DNA from 2 places in the Frigoribacterium sp. CFBP 13707 genome. Region 2 is predicted to be linked to the other one. Evidence: predicted binding sites of a transcription regulator. Region 2 holds the regulator's gene; the other holds the start of a gene.
What was found. The regulator LexA, encoded in region 2, represses DNA repair genes until DNA is damaged. The targets are predictions, from matches to a motif close to TCGAACANNTGTTCGA.

Region 1 (9,403 bases), on a different contig from region 2:
CACCTGGCTGCTGCTCGGCGTCTACGACGACACCGTCGAGCAGCAGCTCTTCGCCTGAGGGGCGTCGACGCCCGACGAGCGCCCGGGCACCGGCGAGCGCGGCGGGAATGCCCGGCCCGCCGGAGCCGTTCTCCCGCTGGGCCTCGGCAGACAGGGAGGTGCCCATGACCGTCATCCGGTGGTTGTTCGACGCACAGCTGGTGATCGGCGACCAGACGATCCTCTGGCGCGAGATCGTCGGCAACGTGTTCGGGCTGCTCAGCGCCCTCGGCGGGATGCGCCGGAAGGTGTGGGCCTGGCCGGTCGGCATCGTGGGCAACGCCCTCCTCTTCACCGTCTTCCTCGGGGCGGTCTTCGACACGCCCAACCCGGTCAACCTCCTCGGCCAGGCCGGTCGGCAGGTCATGTTCATCACCGTGTCGATCTGGGGCTGGTGGCGCTGGCACCAGAGCCGCGGCGGCGACGCGGGCACCGCGGTCGAGCCGCGCTGGGCCGGCGCCCGCAACCGCGTCCTGCTCGTCGTGGGCCTGGTCGGCGGCACCGCCGTGCTCACCCCGGTGTTCAGCGCCCTGGGCTCCTACGAGCCGGTCTGGGCCGACGCCTGGATCTTCACCGGCTCGCTGCTGGCCACCTGGGGCATGGCGAGGGGCTGGGTGGAGTTCTGGCTGATCTGGGTCGCGGTCGACCTCGTCGGCACGCCCCTGCTCTTCAGCGCCGGCTACTACGCCTCCGGGCTGATGTACGTCTTCTACGGCGCCTTCACGCTCGCCGGGTTCTTCGTCTGGGCCCGGGCCAGGAGGCAGAAGCCGCTGGTCGAGACCCAGTGGCCCGACCCCACGCTCCAGCGCCGCTGACCGCGGGCTGAGGGGGCGCCTCCCCCGGCGTGCTCACCACCCCGTCTGGTTCGATGGCGCCATGCCCCTGCCCATCGAGAACTACGCCCTGATCGGCGATCTGCACACGGGGTGCCTCGTCGGCACCGACGGCAGCATCGACTGGTCGTGCCTGCCGCGCTTCGACTCCGCCTCCGTCTTCGGCGCCCTGCTGGGCGACCGCGACCACGGCCGCTGGCTCGTCGCCCCGGCGGAGGCAGGGGCGACGGCGACCCGCCGCTACGTCGACGACACGTTCGTGCTCGTGACGCGCTGGACGACGTCGACCGGCGTCGTCGAGGTCACCGACCTCATGCCGGTCGGCGACCGGCGGGCGGACGTCGTGCGTCGGGTGACCGGCGTCGAGGGCACGGTGCGGATGCAGGAGGACCTGCGGATCCGGTTCGGCTACGCCGCTGCGCTGCCCTGGGTACGCCAGCTGCCCGAGGGCGACGAGACCGCCCTCGTGGCCATCGCCGGCCCTGACGCGGTCGTGGTCCGCGGTCCCCACCTCACGGCGGCCGACCACACCCACGCCGCCGAGTTCGACGTGGCGGCCGGCGAGACCGTCGACATGACCTTCACCTGGTACCCCTCGCACCGCGAGCCGCCGACCGCTCCCGACGTCGACGCCGTGCTGGCCGACACCGTCCGCTGGTGGCAGGCCTGGGCCGCCCGCTCGCAGGAGCCCTCCGCCTACGACCGGGAGGTGCGCCGCTCGCTGTTGATCCTCCGGGCCCTCACGAACGAGGACACGGGCGGCATCGTCGCGGCCGCGACGACGAGCCTGCCGGAGTCGTTCGGCGGCTCGCGCAACTGGGACTACCGCTACGTGTGGCTGCGCGACGCGTCGATGACCCTGCAGGCGCTCATCCTGCACGGCTTCGCGGAGGAGGCCGAGAAGTGGCGCGGCTGGCTGCTCCGGGCGATCGCCGGCGACCCCGCCGACGTGCAGATCATGTACGGGCTCGCCGGCGAGCGGTACCTGCACGAGAGCGAGCTGGAGCACCTGCCGGGCTACGAGGGCGCCTCCCCCGTGCGGCTCGGCAACGCCGCGTTCACGCAGTACCAGGGCGACATCTTCGGCGAGGTCATGGTCGCGCTGCACGAGGCCCGTCAGCTCGGCGTCGCCGAGTCCGAGTACTCGTGGCCGCTGCAGCGCGCCCTGATGCAGTACGTCGAGGACAACTGGACCCGCCCCGACAACGGCATCTGGGAGATCCGCGGCGAACCGCAGCACTTCACCCACTCGCGCGTCATGATCTGGGCTGCCCTCGACCGCGCCGTCCAGGGCGTCGAGCAGTTCGGGCTCGACGGGCCCGTCGACCGGTGGCGGAGCCTCCGCGACGAGGTCCGTGCCGAGGTCGAGGAGCAGGGCTGGGACGCCGACCGGGGCACGTACACCCAGCACTACGGCTCGGCCGAGGTCGACGCCTCGCTGCTGCAGCTCGCCCAGGTGGGCTTCGTCGCCCCCGACGACCCGCGGATGCTCGGCACCGTCGCTGCGATCGAGCACGACCTGCTGCAGGACGGCCTGCTGCTGCGCTACCGCACCGAGTCGGGCGTCGACGGCCTCGAGGGCACGGAGCACCCCTTCCTCACCTGCTCGTTCTGGCTGGCGGAGCAGTACGCCCGGTCGGGGCGCGTGGACGACGCGGTGACGCTGATGGACCGTCTCGTCGGCTGGTGCAACGACGTCGGCATGCTCTCGGAGGAGATCGAGGTGGCCACCGGCCGCCACGTCGGCAACACCCCGCAGGCGCTCTCGCACCTGGCCCTGGTGCGCGCCGCCGACGCGATCGGCGCCGCACTCGACGCACGGCGCTGACGGCGGCGCCGTCCGTCGAGACGGCGTCGTCCGCCGGCCGCGGCGGACACGACGAGGCCGCCCTGCCGGTGGGCAGGGCGGCCTCGTCGTGGGGCGGCGCTCAGGGCGCCGCCGGGCGGTCGGCGCCGATCAGGCGGGCCAGTCCGCGGGGCCGGTCGAGCCGGCCGCGTAGGTGTCGAGCGGCACGTCGCCGGCCGTCCATGCGTCGACGACGGGCGCCACGATGGCCCAGCAGCGCTCCGCGACGTCGCCGCGGATCGACAGGGTCGGGTCGTCGTGGAAGATCCCGCTGAGCACCTCGCCGTAGGGCGTGAGCTCGGGCTTGCCCAGCGTGACCTGGAAGGTGGACTTCTCCAGGTCGAAGGGGTTGCCCTTGCCGTTGGTGGTGACGCCGAGCTCCATCGTCTCGGGGCTGATCTCGATGCGGAGCGTGTCGGGGGTCGACGATCCGTTCAGGCCCTCGGGCAGCGCGGGGACGGGCTTGAAGGTGATCAGCACCTCCTTGCGGATCTTCGTCATGCCCTTGCCGGAGCGCAGGATGAAGGGCACGCCGGCCCAGCGACGGGTCTTGACCTCGAACTCGACCTCGGCGAGGGTCTCGGTCTGGCGGTCGTTGTCGACGCCCTCCTCGTCGGAGTACGACGGGACGGCCTTGCCGTCGATCGTGCCGGCCGTGTACTGCGCCCGGCGGCTCGAGGCGACGGGGTCGCCGCCCTTGACCCAGGTCGCCCGCAGCACGCGTGCGATCTCGCTGCGCAGCTCGACCGAGTCGATGCTCGACGGTGCGTCCATCGCGATGACGGCGAGCACCTGCAGGAGGTGGCTCTGGATCATGTCGACGAGGGCGCCGGCCTTGTCGTAGTACTGCGCACGGCCCTCGAGGCCGAGGACCTCGTCGTAGAAGATCTCGACCTTCTCGATGTTCTCGCCGTTCCAGACCGGCTCGAAGAGACGGTTCGCGAAGCGGAGGCCGATCATGTTGAGGACGGTGGCGCGGCCGAGGAAGTGGTCGGTCCGGTGGATGCGCTCCTCCGGGACGATCTTCAGCAGCTCGGCGTTCAGCTCGCGCGCGCTCTCCTCGTCGGAGCCGAAGGGCTTCTCGAGGGCGAGGCGCAGGCCGTCGGGCAGGTCGATCTCGGCGAGCGCCTGGATCACGCGAGTGCTGATCGCCGGGGGCAGCGCGAAGTACATCACCGGGGTGCCCTCGGAGGCCTCGAAGAGGGCCTTGAGGTGCTCGACGGTGGTGGGGTCGCCCTGCATGTAGCGGCTGGAGGCGAGGGTCTTCTTCGCGAGGTCGCTGCCGGCGTCGCCGTTGAAGGCCGTCTTGACGACGCCGTCCCACTCCTCGGGGGTGCGCTCGCTGCGGCCGGTGCCGATGAGCTGGACGTCGACGCCGCGGTCGCTCTTCAGGAGGCTGGCGAGGCCGGGCAGCAGGAGTCGCTCGGTGAGGTCGCCCGAGGCTCCGAGGATGATGAGGGTGGTGGTGTCGGTCACTGTGCAGCTTTCGTGAGGGCGGCGAACTCGTCGTCGCTGAGGTCGATCTGGGCGGCGGCGACGTTGTCCTCCAGGTGCGAGACGCTGGACGTGCCGGGGATGGGGAGCATGACCGGCGAGCGCCGGAGCAGCCACGCGAGGGCGAGCTGCGAGGGGGTGGCGTCGTGCTCGGTCGCGAGGGCGTCGAGCGGCCCGCCCGGTGCGGCGAGCGCGCCGGTGGCGAGCGGGAACCACGGGATGAAGGCGATGCCCTCGGCCTCGCTGTGGTCGAGCAGGGCCTCGGCGTCGCGGGAGGCGAGGTTGTAGAGGTTCTGGACGGAGGCGATGGTCGCGGTCTGCTGCGCCTCCTTGAGCTCGTCCACGGAGACCTCGGAGAGGCCGATGTGGCGGATCTTGCCCTCCTGCTGCAGGGCGGCGAGCTCGCCGACCTGGTCGGCGAGGGGCACGGCCGGGTCGATGCGGTGCAGCTGGAAGAGGTCGATGCGGTCGAGCCCCAGGATGCGGAGGCTCATCTCCACCTGCTGGCGGAGGTACTCGGGGCGGCCGACGGGCCGCCAGTCGCCGGGGCCCGGGCGGGTGAGGCCGGCCTTGGTGGCGATGACGACGTCGTCGCCGTAGGGGTGCAGGGCCTCGCGCAGCAGCGGCTCGGCCACGTCGGGGCCGTAGGAGTCGGCGGTGTCGAAGAAGGTCACGCCGAGCTCGACGGCCCGGCGGATGACCCGGACGGCCTCGTCGTGGTCGCGGGGCTGGCCCCAGACCCCCTCGCCGGTGAGCTGCATGGTGCCGTACCCGAGGCGGGTGACGGGGAGGTCGCCTCCGATGGTGAACTGCCCGGAGGCAGCCGCCGACGGGGACGTGGTGTCGGTGGTCATGGTCGTCCTTCCTCGATGCGGGCCGAGAGCTGCGGACGACGGGCGCGTCCGCGCCGGTGTGCTGGGGGCCCCGGTGGGTCAACGCGACGGGCGGCGGACCATTCCCGGCCCCCGCGGGGCCGCCCGGGGAGGGCAGCGCGTCGCGCTCGGGCGCCGGTGCCCGGTCAACCGTACTGCTCCCGCGGGGAGCACGTTCACCGGCGGGGCTCGGTGTCGCGGGGCGCGGTGGGGTCGTCGACGGGGCCGGTGCTGTCGGTGCCGCCCTCGGTGGGCTCCTCGCCCGCGCGGCCGTCGGCGGGGCCGGTGCCGCCCTCGGCGTCGCTCCCCGCGCCTCCCCCGCCCTCGTCGGCCTCCCCCGCGTCGTCGTCGGGTCGGGGCGCCGTGGTGTCGTCGGGGTCGAGCGCGGCGATGATCCGGCCCATCGACACGGCGATCGAGACGCCCCCGCTGGTGTCGGTGGTGGGCAGGTGCCGGTGCTCGTCGATCGCCTCCCAGAGGTCGGCGACCCGGCGCCGGGCCTCGACGAACGCGTCGATGTCGTCGCCGCCCCGGAGCCGGACGACCTCGGCGACGGCGTGCGCGGCACGGGCGACGACCGGCGCGAGCTCCTCGACGATCCCGATCTGGCGGCCGATGCGGCGCCCCAGGATGCCGGAGACCTCGGCCATGTCCTGGAGGTGGAACCCGACGCGCTCGAAGACGACGAGGTCGGCGTACTCCTGGCCGAGGTCGCGGCGCCGGAGCTTCCAGCGCGGGTTGAGCCGGCGGGACTCGTCGGCGTACTGCACGGCGTCGCGGACCCGGCGGAGGGTGCCGGGCAGCTCCGCCACGCGGCGCTCCCAGTCGTCGCCCTCCAGCGGCCAGCGGGCCTCGAAGACCGCGGCGACGTCGTCGGTGCGGTCGGCGAGCGAGGCCTGCAGCGAGCGCAGCCGCTCGTCGGCCCGCCCGGCGTAGAGCGGCGGCACGAGCAGGTAGTTGACCGTGAGCCCGACCACCACGCCGACCGCGACCTGGATGACGTAGCCCGTCGAGTAGTCGGCCTGGTCGCCCTCCGTGGTCGCGCTGCCGCCGAGCAGCAGCACGAAGAGCCCGGCCGTGAGCACCCAGTCCCGCCCGGCGCCGAGCCGGCGGATGCCCGCGAGCAGCGTCCCCACGCCGACGACCGCCGCGACGGCGAGCACGCCGGGCTGCCCCTCCTGGAGCGAGAAGACGACCGTGGCCAGCACGATGCCCACGACGAGGCCGAGCAGGGTCTGCACCCCCTGGCGGAGCGACGCCTTGATGGTCGGGTACATCGCGATCACCGCGCCGAGCGGGGCGTAGTACGGGTACTCGGCCGCCACGCCGGGCACGTGGGGCGCCAGCCAGTAGGCGAGGGCCGCGGCGAGCGCCGCCTTCACGGCCAGCAGGAGGCGCGGCTGGCCGAGCAGGACGCGCGCCCACCGCGAGGCGGTGCGGACGTCGGCCCGGACGTCGGGGCGGGAGCCGCTCGGGCGTCGATCGGGCATGCACCGATGATGACAGCCCGGCGGCGGCGCGGCCCGGCCGAGGACGTACACTGATCGAACACACGTTCGACCAGACCTGGCCGGGGTCCCGACTCGGAGCACGACCATGCGCTTCACCCACCTCCACGTGGCCTCCTCGTTCAGCGCTCACCACGGCACGACCCCGCCGGCCCAGCTGGTCGAGCGGGCGGCGGCCGACGAGGCCGACGCCCTCGCGATCACCGACCGTGACGGGCTCTACGGCGCGATCCGGCACATCGGGGCCTGCCGGGCGGCGGGCATCGACCCGATCGTCGGGGTGGAGCTGGGCTGCGCCGACGACCGGGCCGAGGCGACGACGGCGACCACGGCGGCCGGCAGCCGGACGGCCGCCTCCGCCGCGGCCCCGGTCGACCGGGTCGTCGTGCTCGCCCACGGCTCCGGCGAGGGCCGGGCCGGGGAGGGCTGGGCGTCGCTCTGCCGCCTGATCAGCGCCGCGCACGGCCGGGCCACGCGCCGGGCGGCGGGCAGCGCCAACAGCACGGCGACCATCGGGCGCTCCCGGCTGCGGGCGTTCCTGCGGGGCGAGGAGGGCGCCTCCGCCACCGTGCTGCTGGGCCCCGACTCCGACGTGGGCCGGCTGGTGCGTGAGGGGCGCAGCACCGCGGCCGCCGCCTCCCTCGCCGACTGGGCCCGCGAGCTGCCCGGGGGCGTCGTCGTCGAGGTCGTCTGCCACCTCACCGAGCCCGGCGAGAGCCGGAGCGTCCGGCACGCGGCCCGGATGCTCGAGCTCGCCGAGCACGTGGGGGTGCCGGCGGTGCTGACCAACGCGGTGCGCTACCTCGACGCCGACGGCGCGGTGACGGCCGACGTGCTCGACTCGGCGGGCCACCTGGCACCGCTCGGCTCGTTCACGCCGCAGCCCAACGCGCAGGCGACCCTGAAGAAGGGCGCGGCGATGCGGGCGATCGCCCACCTCGTCGCCGACGCCTCGTCGCTGTCGCGCCGGGCGGCGGAGGAGATGCTCGCCGCGACGGAGCGGCTGGCCGACCGCTGCCGGCTCGACCCCGACGCCGACCTCCGCTGGCGGCAGCCCAAGGTGCCCGAGCTGAGCGCGATCGGCGTCGAGGGCGACCCCGACCAGGTGCTGCTCCGCCGGGCGGAGGCGGGGGTCACGGCCCGCTTCGGGCACGCGGGCCAGGGCCTCCGCCGCACCGTCGAGGAGCGCATGCGCTACGAGCTGGGCATCATCTCGGGCTTCGGCTTCGCGGGCTACTTCCTCACCGTCGCCGACGTCTCGCAGCTGATGCGCGACATGAGGGTGAGGAACGCCGCCCGGGGGTCGGGCGCGGGCAGCCTCGTCACCTACCTGCTGCGCATCTCGAACGTCGACCCGATCGAGCACGACCTGCTCTTCGAGCGGTTCCTCGGCAACAAGCGGGAGACCCTGCCCGACATCGACATCGACGTGGAGTCGGCCCGGCGGCACGAGATCTACCGGGCGATCTTCGACCGCTACGGCAGCAACCGGGTCACCCTCATGTCGATGCAGTCGACCTACCGGGGCCGGGGGGCCGTCCGTGACGCGGGCCAGGCGCTCGGCCTCGACGACGAGCAGATCGACATGGTCGCCAACAACGTCTGGCGCTCCAACGCCCGTGACCTCCGCACCGCCATGGCGGAGAAGCCCGAGCTGCGCGCCATCGCCGACCTCGCGCGGCAGAACGGCCAGATCGACCTCCTCGTCGACCTGACCGAGCGGCTCGACCGGCTCCCCCGGCACATCTCGATGCACCCGTGCGGCGTGATCCTCGGCGACTCCGACCTGCTCAGCACGACGCCCGTGCAGCCGAGCGGCATCGGCCTGCCGATGAGCCAGTTCGACAAGCACGACATGAACGACGCCGGCCTCCTCAAGCTCGACGTGCTCGGCGTCAGGATGCAGAGCTCGATGGCCTACGCCCTCGACGAGATCGAGCGGATCAACGGCTCCCGGGCGGCCGTCGCGGGCGGCCTCTCGGTCGACGTCCCCTACGTGAACCGCGAGGGGCGGGTCGAGCTCGACGAGATCCCCCACGACGACGAGCCCACCTTCGAGGCCATCCGCACCACGCACACGCTCGGCATGTTCCAGATCGAGAGCCCGGGCCAGCGCGAGCTGATCGGCAAGATGCAGCCCGACCGCTACAGCGACCTGATCGCCGACATCTCGCTGTTCCGCCCCGGGCCGATGAAGGGCAACATGGTCGCGCCCTTCCTCGACACCAAGCACGGCTTCCAGCAGCCCGACTACCTGCACCCGAGCTTCGCGTCGTTCCTCGACGACAGCTACGGGGTCGTGATCTACCACGAGCACGTCCTGCGGATCCTCGAGGCGACGATGGAGGTGTCGCTCGCCGAGGCCGACGAGCTCCGCCGGCACATGGGCAAGGGCGCCGACGACGACCTCGAGGTGGAGTTCCGGCGCCGCACGCGGGCCAACGTCGACGAGCGGGGCAGGAGGCGCTTCACCGACGCGCAGGTCGACCGGATCTGGGCGGTGCTCAAGGGGTTCGGCTCGTTCGGCTTCTGCAAGGCGCACGGAGCGGCCTTCGCCCTGCCCACCTACCAGAGCGCCTGGCTGAAGACCCACTACCCCGCGGAGTTCCTCGCGGGGCTGCTCACCCACGACCCCGGCATGTACCCGAAGCGGCTGCTGCTCACCGAGGCACGACGCATGGGGGTGCCCGTGCTGCCGCTCGACGTCAACCAGTCGACCGACGTCTACAGCGTCGAGCGCGTGCGCGCCCCCGCGACCCCGATCGCCCCGAGCCGCCCCGGCGACCTCGGCATCCGGCTGTCGCTCGCCGA
Region 2 (9,403 bases):
GGTCGCCCACCGGGGGCGGCGCCGGGGTGCCGGCCAGCAGCACCGACGTGCCGGGGTCGACCCGGCCGGGGCTGAAGACGCCCGCGGCCGTCGTGATCGAGAGCTCACGGCCCGCGAGGGTCGCCGTGATCGTGCGACGACGCAGCTCGCTCTCCGGGTTCGGGGAGAAGTAGTGCTCGCTCGACATGACCCACAACCTACCGAAGATGCAGGGCCCGCCCGTCCGGGCGCCCTGCGACCTGCCTGACGAAAGGGCTACGATCACACCGATGACAGACACTCCCTCCACCCCGCTCGACGCCGAGCAGGGCGACCAGCTGCCCGACGACGTCGTCGCCCGGGTACTGGAGCGCGCGGCGGCCCGCTCCTCCGCGTACACCGTCTTCTCGCCCGCGCAGGCGATCCAGACCCGCTCCCTGGCCGACGCCGGCTCCGACGGCGAGCAGCTCGACCGTGACGACCGCGCCGCGCTCCGGCGCGTGGGCGGCCTGTCGACCGAGCTCGAGGACGTCACCGAGGTCGAGTACCGCCAGCTGCGGCTCGAGAACGTCGTGCTGATCGGCGTCTGGTCGCAGGGGTCGCTCGGCGACGCCGAGAACTCCCTGCGAGAGCTCGCCGCCCTGGCCGAGACCGCCGGTGCGGTCGTGCTCGACGGCCTCCTGCAGCGGCGTCCGAACCCCGACCCCAGCACGTACCTCGGCAAGGGCAAGGCGGAGGAGCTCCGGCAGACCGTCGCCGCGCTCGGCGCCGACACGGTCATCGCCGACACCGAGCTCGCGCCCAGCCAGCGACGCGCCCTCGAGGACGTCGTGAAGGTCAAGGTCATCGACCGCACCGCGGTGATCCTCGACATCTTCAGCCAGCACGCCAAGAGCCGCGAGGGCAAGGCGCAGGTCGAGCTCGCGCAGCTCGAGTACCTGCTGCCCCGCCTCCGTGGCTGGGGCGAGTCGATGTCGCGCCAGGCCGGTGGCCAGGTCGGCGGCGCTGGTGCCGGCATGGGCAGCCGTGGCCCCGGTGAGACGAAGATCGAGCTGGACCGTCGCCGCATCCACACGCGCATGGCGCGCCTCCGTCGCCAGATCAAGGAGATGAAGCCGGCGCGCGACGCCAAGCGCAGGAACCGCGACCGCAACGAGGTGCCCTCCGTCGCGATCGCGGGCTACACGAACGCCGGCAAGAGCAGCCTGCTGAACCGCCTGACGAGCGCGGGCGTCCTGGTCGAGAACGCCCTGTTCGCGACCCTCGACGCGACCGTGCGCAAGAGCACGACGCCCGACGGCCGCCCGTTCACGTACGTCGACACGGTCGGCTTCGTGCGCAACCTGCCGCACCAGCTCGTCGAGGCGTTCCGGTCGACCCTCGAGGAGGTCGCCGCGAGCGACGTCATCGTGCACGTGGTCGACGGCTCGCACCCCGACCCGGCCGCGCAGCTGGCGACCGTGCGCCAGGTGATCTCCGAGGTCGACGGCCACGACGTCGCCGAGGTTGTCGTCTTCAACAAGGCCGACCTCGTCGACGCCGACCAGCGGCTCGTGCTGCAGGGCCTCGAGCCCTCGGCGGTCTTCGTCTCCGCCCGGACGGGCGAGGGCGTCGACGAGCTGCTCGACCGCGTCGCCGGCCTCCTGCCGGAGCCCGAGGTCGAGGTCGACCTGCTCGTGCCGTACGACCGCGGAGAGGTCGTGGCGCATCTGCACGACGCGGGCCGCGTCGTCTCGACCGACTACGAGGAGGCCGGCACGCGCCTCCACGCCCGGGTGTACCCGAGCGACGTGGCCGCCCTGGCACCGTTCGTGCAGCCGGCGGTCGCCCGGCGCTGAGCGCCAGCCCTCCGCCACAGCACGAAGGCCCCCTGCCGTCTCGGCAGGGGGCCTTCGTCGTCGTGGTCGACGGTGGTGCAGGAGTCGCGGGTCGTGCCGTCGAGGCCGCCGCGACCCAGCCCGCTACACCGAGCGCAGCACCGCCACGACCTTGCCGACGATCTGGGCGTGGTCGCCCAGGATCGGCTCGAAGGCGCTGTTGCGGGGGAGCAGCCAGGTGTGGCCGTCGCGCTGGCGGAAGACCTTGACGGTCGCCTCGTCGTCGAGCATCGCGGCGACGATGTCGCCGTTCTCCGCGCTCTGCTGCTGGCGGACGACGACCCAGTCGCCGTCGCAGATGGCGGCGTCGACCATGGAGTCGCCGACGACGCGCAGCATGAAGAGGTCGCCCTTGCCCACGAGCTGGCGGGGCAGGGGCATGACGTCCTCCACCTGCTGCTCGGCGGTGATGGGCACGCCGGCGGCGATCCGGCCGACCATGGGCACGTGGGCGGTGTCGCCGTCGTCGCTGCTGGTGAGGATGGTGGTGACGGGAGCGGAGGGGGCCGACTCGTCGGCGAGCACCTCGAGGGCGCGGGGCCGGTTCGGGTCGCGGCGGATGCGGCCGGCGAGCTCGAGCTGGTTGAGCTGGTGCGTGACGCTCGACAGCGAGCGGAGGCCGACCGCGTCGCCGATCTCGCGCATGCTCGGCGGGTAGCCGCTCTGGGCGATGCTCGCCTGGATGGCCGCCAGGATCGACTCCTGCTTCGCCGTCAGTGCCTTGCGGGAGGGGGCCGTCACGGCCGCGCTCGCGCGCTGCGGGTCGCTCATCTGTCTCCTGACGTCGGATGTCGGTGGTCGCTGTTTGACTCCCACCATCGATCGAAACCGTATCCGATGACGACGCCCCAGCCACACACCTGTTCGAGTGTGTCGCAGATCCGGAGGGCGTCGGAGGGGGATGAGGGGTTGAATCGACCACGGATCGAATGTATGTTCGGAACACGTCTTCGTGTCCGGCATTCCCGGCCGAGTGCCGGGCACGAATTCGCAGTCTTCTCTCGCGGTGAAAGGACCCACCCCATGAGCGCCATCATCAGCAGCATCAGCATCGCCCCCAGCATCGACGGCACCCCCGCCGCCGCCCCCGTCCGCACCCGTCTCCGCATCACGCGCCGCGGGCGTCGCGTCGTGGCCGCCACCGTCGCGCTGGGCGTGGCGGGCATCGTCGGCGGCGTCCTGCTCGCCGGCCCCGGGGCGCAGGCCTCCGACAGCTCGGCCGCCGTGGCGTTCGAGCACGTCACGGTCGAGGGCGGCGAGACGCTCTGGCAGGTCGCCCACGAGATCGCCCCCACGAAAGACCCGCGCGACGTCGTCAGCGACATCGTCCGGCTGAACGCCCTCGGCAGCGCCGAGGTCAGCGCGGGGCAGACCCTCGCCGTCCCGACGAAGTACTCCGACTGACCCGTCGGCAGCGGCCGTCGTCCCGGTGACGGTCGGGGCGCGCCTCGCGCCTACCATGGAGGGGTGTCCTTCAGTCTCGACGACCTGCCCCTCCGCGACGACCTCCGCGGCCTGACCCCGTACGGCGCACCCCAGAAGAAGGTGCCCGTCGCCCTCAACGTCAACGAGAACACGCATCCCGTGCCCGCCGACGTGGCCCGCGACATCGTCGCGTCGATCGCCGAGGCGCTGCACGAGGTCAACCGCTACCCCGATCGTGAGTTCACGGCCCTGCGCGAGGCGCTGGCGGCCTATCTCGGGCACGGCGTCACGCCTGAGCAGATCTGGGCGGCGAACGGCTCGAACGAGGTCATCCAGCAGCTGCTCCAGGCGTTCGGCGGCCCCGGTCGTTCCGTCCTCGGGTTCCCGCCCACGTACTCGATGCACTCGATCATCACCGTCGGCACCGGCAGCACCTGGGTCGAGGGTCGCCGCGACGAGGGCTTCGGCATCTCGCCCGAGACCGCCGTCGCCGAGATCGAGCGCGTCCGCCCCGACATCGTCTTCTTCTGCGGCCCCAACAACCCCACCGGCACGCCCCTCGACCTCGCCACGGTCGAGGCGGCCTACGACGCGACCGACGGCATCGTCTTCGTCGACGAGGCCTACGCCGAGTTCATGCCGCCCGGGCAGCCGACGGCGTTGACCCTCCTCGAGGGGCGTCCGCGCCTCGTCGTCTCGCGCACGATGAGCAAGGCCTTCGCCTTCGCCGGGGCCCGCGTCGGGTACCTGGCCGCGCACCCGGCCGTGGCCGACGCGCTCCGTCTCGTCCGCCTCCCGTACCACCTCTCTTCGTTGACGCAGGCCGCCGCCGTCGCGGCCCTCCGTCACGCCGACGAGATGCTCGCCATGGTCGACGACATCCGGGGCCAGCGCGACCGCATCGTCCGCGAGCTGGCCGCGATGGGCTACGAGCCGTGGCCGACCTGGTCGAACTTCGTCCTGTTCGGCGGCGTCGGCGACCCGTCCGACGTCTTCGAGCGGCTCCTCGAGCGTGGCATCATCGTGCGCGACCTGGGCATCCCCGGCCACCTCCGCGTGAGCGCCGGCACCGAGGCCGAGACCACCGCGTTCCTCGACGCCCTCCGCGACATTAGGCTCTCCTCGTGACCGATCAGCGCGCCTCCCGCACCGCCTCCCTGACCCGATCGACGAGCGAGTCGAGCGTCGCCCTCTCGCTCGACCTCGACGGCACGGGGCGGTCGACCATCTCGTCGTCGGTGCCGTTCTTCGACCACATGCTCACCGCGCTCTCGAAGCACTCGCTGATCGACCTCGACGTGACCGCCACCGGTGACACGCACATCGACGCGCACCACACGGTGGAGGACATCGGCATCACGTTCGGCACCGCGCTGCGCGAGGCCCTCGGCGACAAGTCGGGCATCTCGCGCTACGGCGACGCGCTCGTGCCGCTCGACGAGGCCCTCGTCCAGGCGGTCGTCGACGTCTCGGGTCGCCCCTACCTCGTCCACACCGGCGAACCCGCGGGCTTCGAGCACCACCTCATCGGCGGGCACTTCACCGGTTCGCTCGTGCGCCACGTCTTCGAGGCCATCACCGTGCACGCCGGCATCACCGTGCACGTCCGCGTGCTGGGCGGGCGCGACCCGCACCACATCGCCGAGGCCGAGTTCAAGGCCTTCGCACGAGCGCTCCGCCAGGCCGTCGAGCCCGACCCCCGGGTCTCGGGCGTGCCCTCGACGAAGGGCTCGCTGTGACGGCGCGGCCGACCGTCGCCGTGCTCGACTACGGCAGCGGCAACGTGCACTCGGCCGTCAAGGCGCTCGAGCTCGCGGGCGCCGACGTCGAGCTGACCCGCGACCGAGGTCGCGTGCAGTCGGCCGACGGCCTCTTCGTGCCCGGCGTCGGGGCCTTCGGGGCCGTCATGAGCCAGCTCGAGTCGGTGGGCGGCGGCGAGCTGATCGACCGACGCCTCGCCGGCGGTCGCCCCGTGATGGGCATCTGCGTCGGCATGCAGGTCTTCTTCGAGGGCGGCGTCGAGCGCGGCACGACCACGGGCGGGCTCGGCGAGTGGCCGGGCGTCGTCGACGAGCTCAAGGCCGACGTGCTCCCGCACATGGGGTGGAACACCGTCGACGCCCCCGAGGGCAGCGTCCTCTTCGACGGGGTCCGCGACGAGCGCTTCTACTTCGTGCACTCGTTCGCCGCGCAGGAGTGGACGCTCGACGTGATCCGCCCGTTCCCCGAGCCGCACGTCACGTGGGCAGACCACGGCGGCCGGTTCGTCGCGGCCGTCGAGAACGGCCCGCTCTGGGCGACCCAGTTCCACCCCGAGAAGTCGGGGCAGCCCGGCATCCGCCTCCTGTCGAACTGGCTCGGCACCCTCTGACCCGGCGCGACGGGCGGCCGGGCCCGACCGCCCGGCCGGCCGCCGCCTCCACCCCGACCCCGCCCCGAGAGGCGCGTCGTCCCGACGCGACGGGGGCACGATCCCGCGGCCACGCCGCGAGGGAGACAGCATGAGCGAGTTCTGCACCACCCCCGGCCTGACCCTCTTCCCGGCCGTCGACGTCGCCGGTGGCCAGGCCGTCCGCCTGACCCAGGGCGAGGCCGGCACCGAGACCGGCTACGGCGACCCGGTGGCCGCGGCGGACGACTGGAAGGAGCAGGGCGCCGAGTGGCTGCACCTCGTCGACCTCGACGCGGCGTTCGGGCGCGGCGACAACCGGTCGATCATCAAGAAGGTCATCCGCCAGGTGAAGGGCATCAACGTCGAGCTCAGCGGCGGCATCCGTGACGACCGCTCGCTCGACGACGCCCTGAGCACCGGCGTCAAGCGCATCAACCTCGGCACCGCGGCGCTCGAGAACCCCGAGTGGGCCGCGCACGTCATCGCGGAGTACGGCGAGGCCGTCGCCGTGGGCCTCGACGTGCGAGGCACGACGCTGGCCGCGCGGGGCTGGACGCAGGAGGGCGGCGACCTCTGGACCGTCCTCGCCCGCCTCGAGGACGCCGGCTGTGCGCGCTACGTCGTCACCGACGTCACGAAGGACGGCACGCTCCAGGGCCCGAACGTCGAGCTGCTGAAGCAGGTGACGGAGCGCACGGAGAAGCCCGTCATCGCGAGCGGCGGCATCTCGAGCCTCGACGACATCGCGGCCCTCCGCGAGCTCGTGCCCCGGGGGGTCGAGGGCGCCATCGTCGGCAAGGCCCTGTACTCGGGTGCGTTCACGCTCGGCGCCGCGCTCGACGTCGCCTCGGCGTGACGTCGGAGGCTCCTGGCCACGGCGCGGCGCACGCGGGGCGCAACGACCACGACGGGCGTCCCGTGCCCCCGGTCGACAGCGCCGGCCGCCCGTGGGCGGGCCGCACCTTCCAGCACCACGACACGGCCTACGCGGGTGACGACGGCTCGGCCGACCCGCGCCTCCTCGAGGCCCTCACGCGGTTCCACGCGGGGGAGGCCGACGAGGTGGCGGTGGTGGACGCCCTCCGCCCCGCCCGGTTGCTGATCCCACTCGTCGCGGTCGCCGGCGAGGAAGGGCTGAATGAGCACGGCGTCGTCGTCGACAAGACGCAGGAGCTGTCGATCGTCACGGTCGCGGGCCCGGACGGCCGCGACGTGCTGCCGGCGTTCACGTCGGTGGACACGCTGCGGGCCTGGGACGCGACGGCGCGCCCCGTGCCCGCCGACGCCCGGCGCATCGCCCTGGCCGCGGCGGCCGAGTCCACCGACCGGCTCGTGCTCGACCCCGGCTCGGCGACCGAGTTCGGCCTGCGGCGGCCGGCCCTGTGGGCCGTCGCGCAGGACGGGCGCTGGCTGCCCAGCCACCGGGACCCGGACGTGCTCCGGGCGTTCCTGGCGGCGTCGGCCTCCGAGGAGGCGCTGGTCACGCTGGCGGTCGCGCCCGGCTACCGGTCGGCGCGGCTCGGCCCGCCCGAGCTCGTCGTGCAGCTCGGGGTGCGGCCGGGCCTCGACCAGGAGCAGCTCGGTGCCCTCCTCGGGCGCCTGCAGGCGGCCTGGTCGGCCCACGCCGTCATCGCGGAGCGGGTCGACGGCATGGCCGTGAAGGTCGTCCCCGCCGCCGCCGGGGGGCCGGCCCAGCCCGGCGGCCCGGCCCGGCCCGACGGGCTGGCCCGGCCCTAGTTGACCGGGCCGGTGAGCTTCTCGCCGGGGCCGGCGCCCACCGCGTCGGGGATCGCGCTCGCCTCGCGGAAGGCGAGCTGCAGCGACCGGAGCCCGTCCCGGAGGGCCCGGGCGTGCTGGTCGCCGATCTCGGGCGCGCTGGCCGTGACGAGCCCCGCGAGCGAGGTGATCAGCTTGCGGGCCTCGTCGAGGTCGGTCTGCGCCTGGGGGTCGTCGGCCAGGCCGACCTTGACGGCGGCGGCGCTCATCAGGTGGACGGCGACGGTGTTGATGACCTCGACGGCGTTGACCTCGGCGATGTCGCGCACGGCGTCGTCGGCGCCGCCCGTCGCCGACGGGGCGGTGTCGTCGGCGAAGCGGTGGGTGTGCGCGTCGTCGGAGGCGGCGGCGGTGTCTCGGGGGGAGTGGCTCACGAACTGATCCTCTGCTAAAGTCGTCAAGGCTCGGAGCGTCTGCTCCGTGCGAAAGTGGAGATTCTCCCACCCGCGCTCGACCGTTACACGAGGTTACCGGGTTGTTGGCACCCCGTCGGTGTCCGTCCGAAGCTCACCTGCCCTGCAGGTGGCTCAGGTCGGAGACAGGCAGCCAGGGTGCAGTGGTCCTGTCGCGCCGTGAGGTGCAGGGGCCACGAACCTCCTCTTTCCCCGCCGCGTCACCGACGCGGTGGTGTCGGAAGCATCAACAGAGGAGTTCCGCATCAGCGATCCCCGTACGAACGACCGCATCCGCGTCCCGGAGGTCCGACTCGTCGGCCCCGCCGGAGAACAGATCGGTGTCGTCCCCATCGCCATGGCCCTGCGGCTCGCCGCCGAGGCCGAGCTCGACCTCGTCGAGGTGGCCCCCAACTCGAAGCCTCCCGTGGCCAAGATCATGGATCACGGGAAGTTCAAGTACGAGGCTGCGCAGAAGGCGAAGGAGGCGCGTCGCAACCAGGCGAACACGATCCTCAAAGAGGTCCGTTTCCGCCTGAAGATCGACAAGCACGACTACGAGACCAAGCGCAAGCGCGCCGAGGGCTTCCTCCAGGGCGGCGACAAGGTCAAGGCCATGATCCTGTTCCGCGGTCGCGAGCAGTCGCGTCCCGACCAGGGCGTCCGCCTCCTGCAGCGCTTCGCGGAGGACGTCGCCGAGCTCGGCAGCGTCGAGTCGACGCCCACCATCGACGGCCGCAACATGGTGATGGTGATCGGTCCGCACAAGAACAAGTCCGAGGCCAAGGCCGAGGCGGAGGCCCGCAAGGTCGCCGCCAAGGGCCCGAAGCACCCGACGTCCGACGAGGCGCCGGCCGACGCACCGGCCGCGCCCACAGAAGAGAGCAAGTAAGAGATGCCCAAGCAGAAGACCCACTCCGGCGCCAAGAAGCGCTTCAAGGTCACCGGTTCCGGCAAGATCATGAAGCAGCAGGCCGGCATGCGCCACAACCTCGAGGTGAAGAGCGCCAAGCGCAAGGCTCGCCTGAACAAGGACCAGGTGCTCGCCCCCGCCGACGCCAAGGTCGCCAAGAAGCTTCTCGGTCACTGACCGCTGACACGAACGTAGAGGAACAAGAAAATGGCAAGAGTCAAGAGAGCGGTCAACGCCGCCAAGAAGCGTCGCGTCGTCCTCGAACGCGCCGAGGGCTACCGCGGTCAGCGTTCGCGCCTGTACCGCAAGGCCAAGGAGCAGGTCACCCACTCGCTCGTCTACTCGTACCGTGACCGTCGTGCTCGCAAGGGCGAGTTCCGTCGCCTGTGGATCCAGCGCATCAACGCCGCGTCGCGCGCGAACGGCCTGACCTACAACCGCCTCATCCAGGGCCTCGCCCTGGCCGGCATCGAGGTCGACCGCCGCATCCTCGCCGAGCTGGCCGTCAACGAGCCCGCCACCTTCGCGTCGATCGTCGCCACGGCCAAGGCCGCGCTGCCCGCCGACACGTCGGCCCCCAAGGCCGCCGCCTGATCCACCGCGTCACCTGCACCGCCCGAGAGGCCCCGACAGCACCGCTGTCGGGGCC

Region 1: the regulator LexA is predicted to act here: its motif matches at 6,629-6,644, upstream of IFT45_RS06590 (DNA polymerase III subunit alpha).

Annotation. Positions count from the first base shown of each region.
Region 1 covers NZ_JACYVL010000002.1:613,011-622,413, reverse strand. Annotated here, with positions in the region: gene IFT45_RS06620 (DUF6504 family protein) at 1-58, shown strand, start outside; gene pnuC (nicotinamide riboside transporter PnuC) at 165-854, shown strand; gene IFT45_RS06610 (glycoside hydrolase family 15 protein) at 862-2,700, shown strand; gene IFT45_RS06605 (glucose-6-phosphate dehydrogenase) at 2,830-4,194, opposite strand; gene IFT45_RS06600 (aldo/keto reductase) at 4,191-5,066, opposite strand; gene IFT45_RS06595 (FUSC family protein) at 5,261-6,574, opposite strand; gene IFT45_RS06590 (DNA polymerase III subunit alpha) at 6,681-9,403, shown strand, end outside.
Region 2 covers NZ_JACYVL010000006.1:18,533-27,935, reverse strand. Annotated here, with positions in the region: gene IFT45_RS11720 (class I SAM-dependent methyltransferase) at 1-187, opposite strand, end outside; gene hflX (GTPase HflX) at 270-1,817, shown strand; gene lexA (transcriptional repressor LexA) at 1,941-2,627, opposite strand; gene IFT45_RS11705 (hypothetical protein) at 2,880-3,260, shown strand; gene IFT45_RS11700 (histidinol-phosphate transaminase) at 3,324-4,409, shown strand; gene hisB (imidazoleglycerol-phosphate dehydratase HisB) at 4,406-5,020, shown strand; gene hisH (imidazole glycerol phosphate synthase subunit HisH) at 5,017-5,652, shown strand; gene priA (bifunctional 1-(5-phosphoribosyl)-5-((5-phosphoribosylamino)methylideneamino)imidazole-4-carboxamide isomerase/phosphoribosylanthranilate isomerase PriA) at 5,783-6,529, shown strand; gene IFT45_RS11680 (SseB family protein) at 6,592-7,410, shown strand; gene IFT45_RS11675 (DUF1844 domain-containing protein) at 7,407-7,823, opposite strand; gene infC (translation initiation factor IF-3) at 8,077-8,733, shown strand; gene rpmI (50S ribosomal protein L35) at 8,737-8,931, shown strand; gene rplT (50S ribosomal protein L20) at 8,962-9,348, shown strand.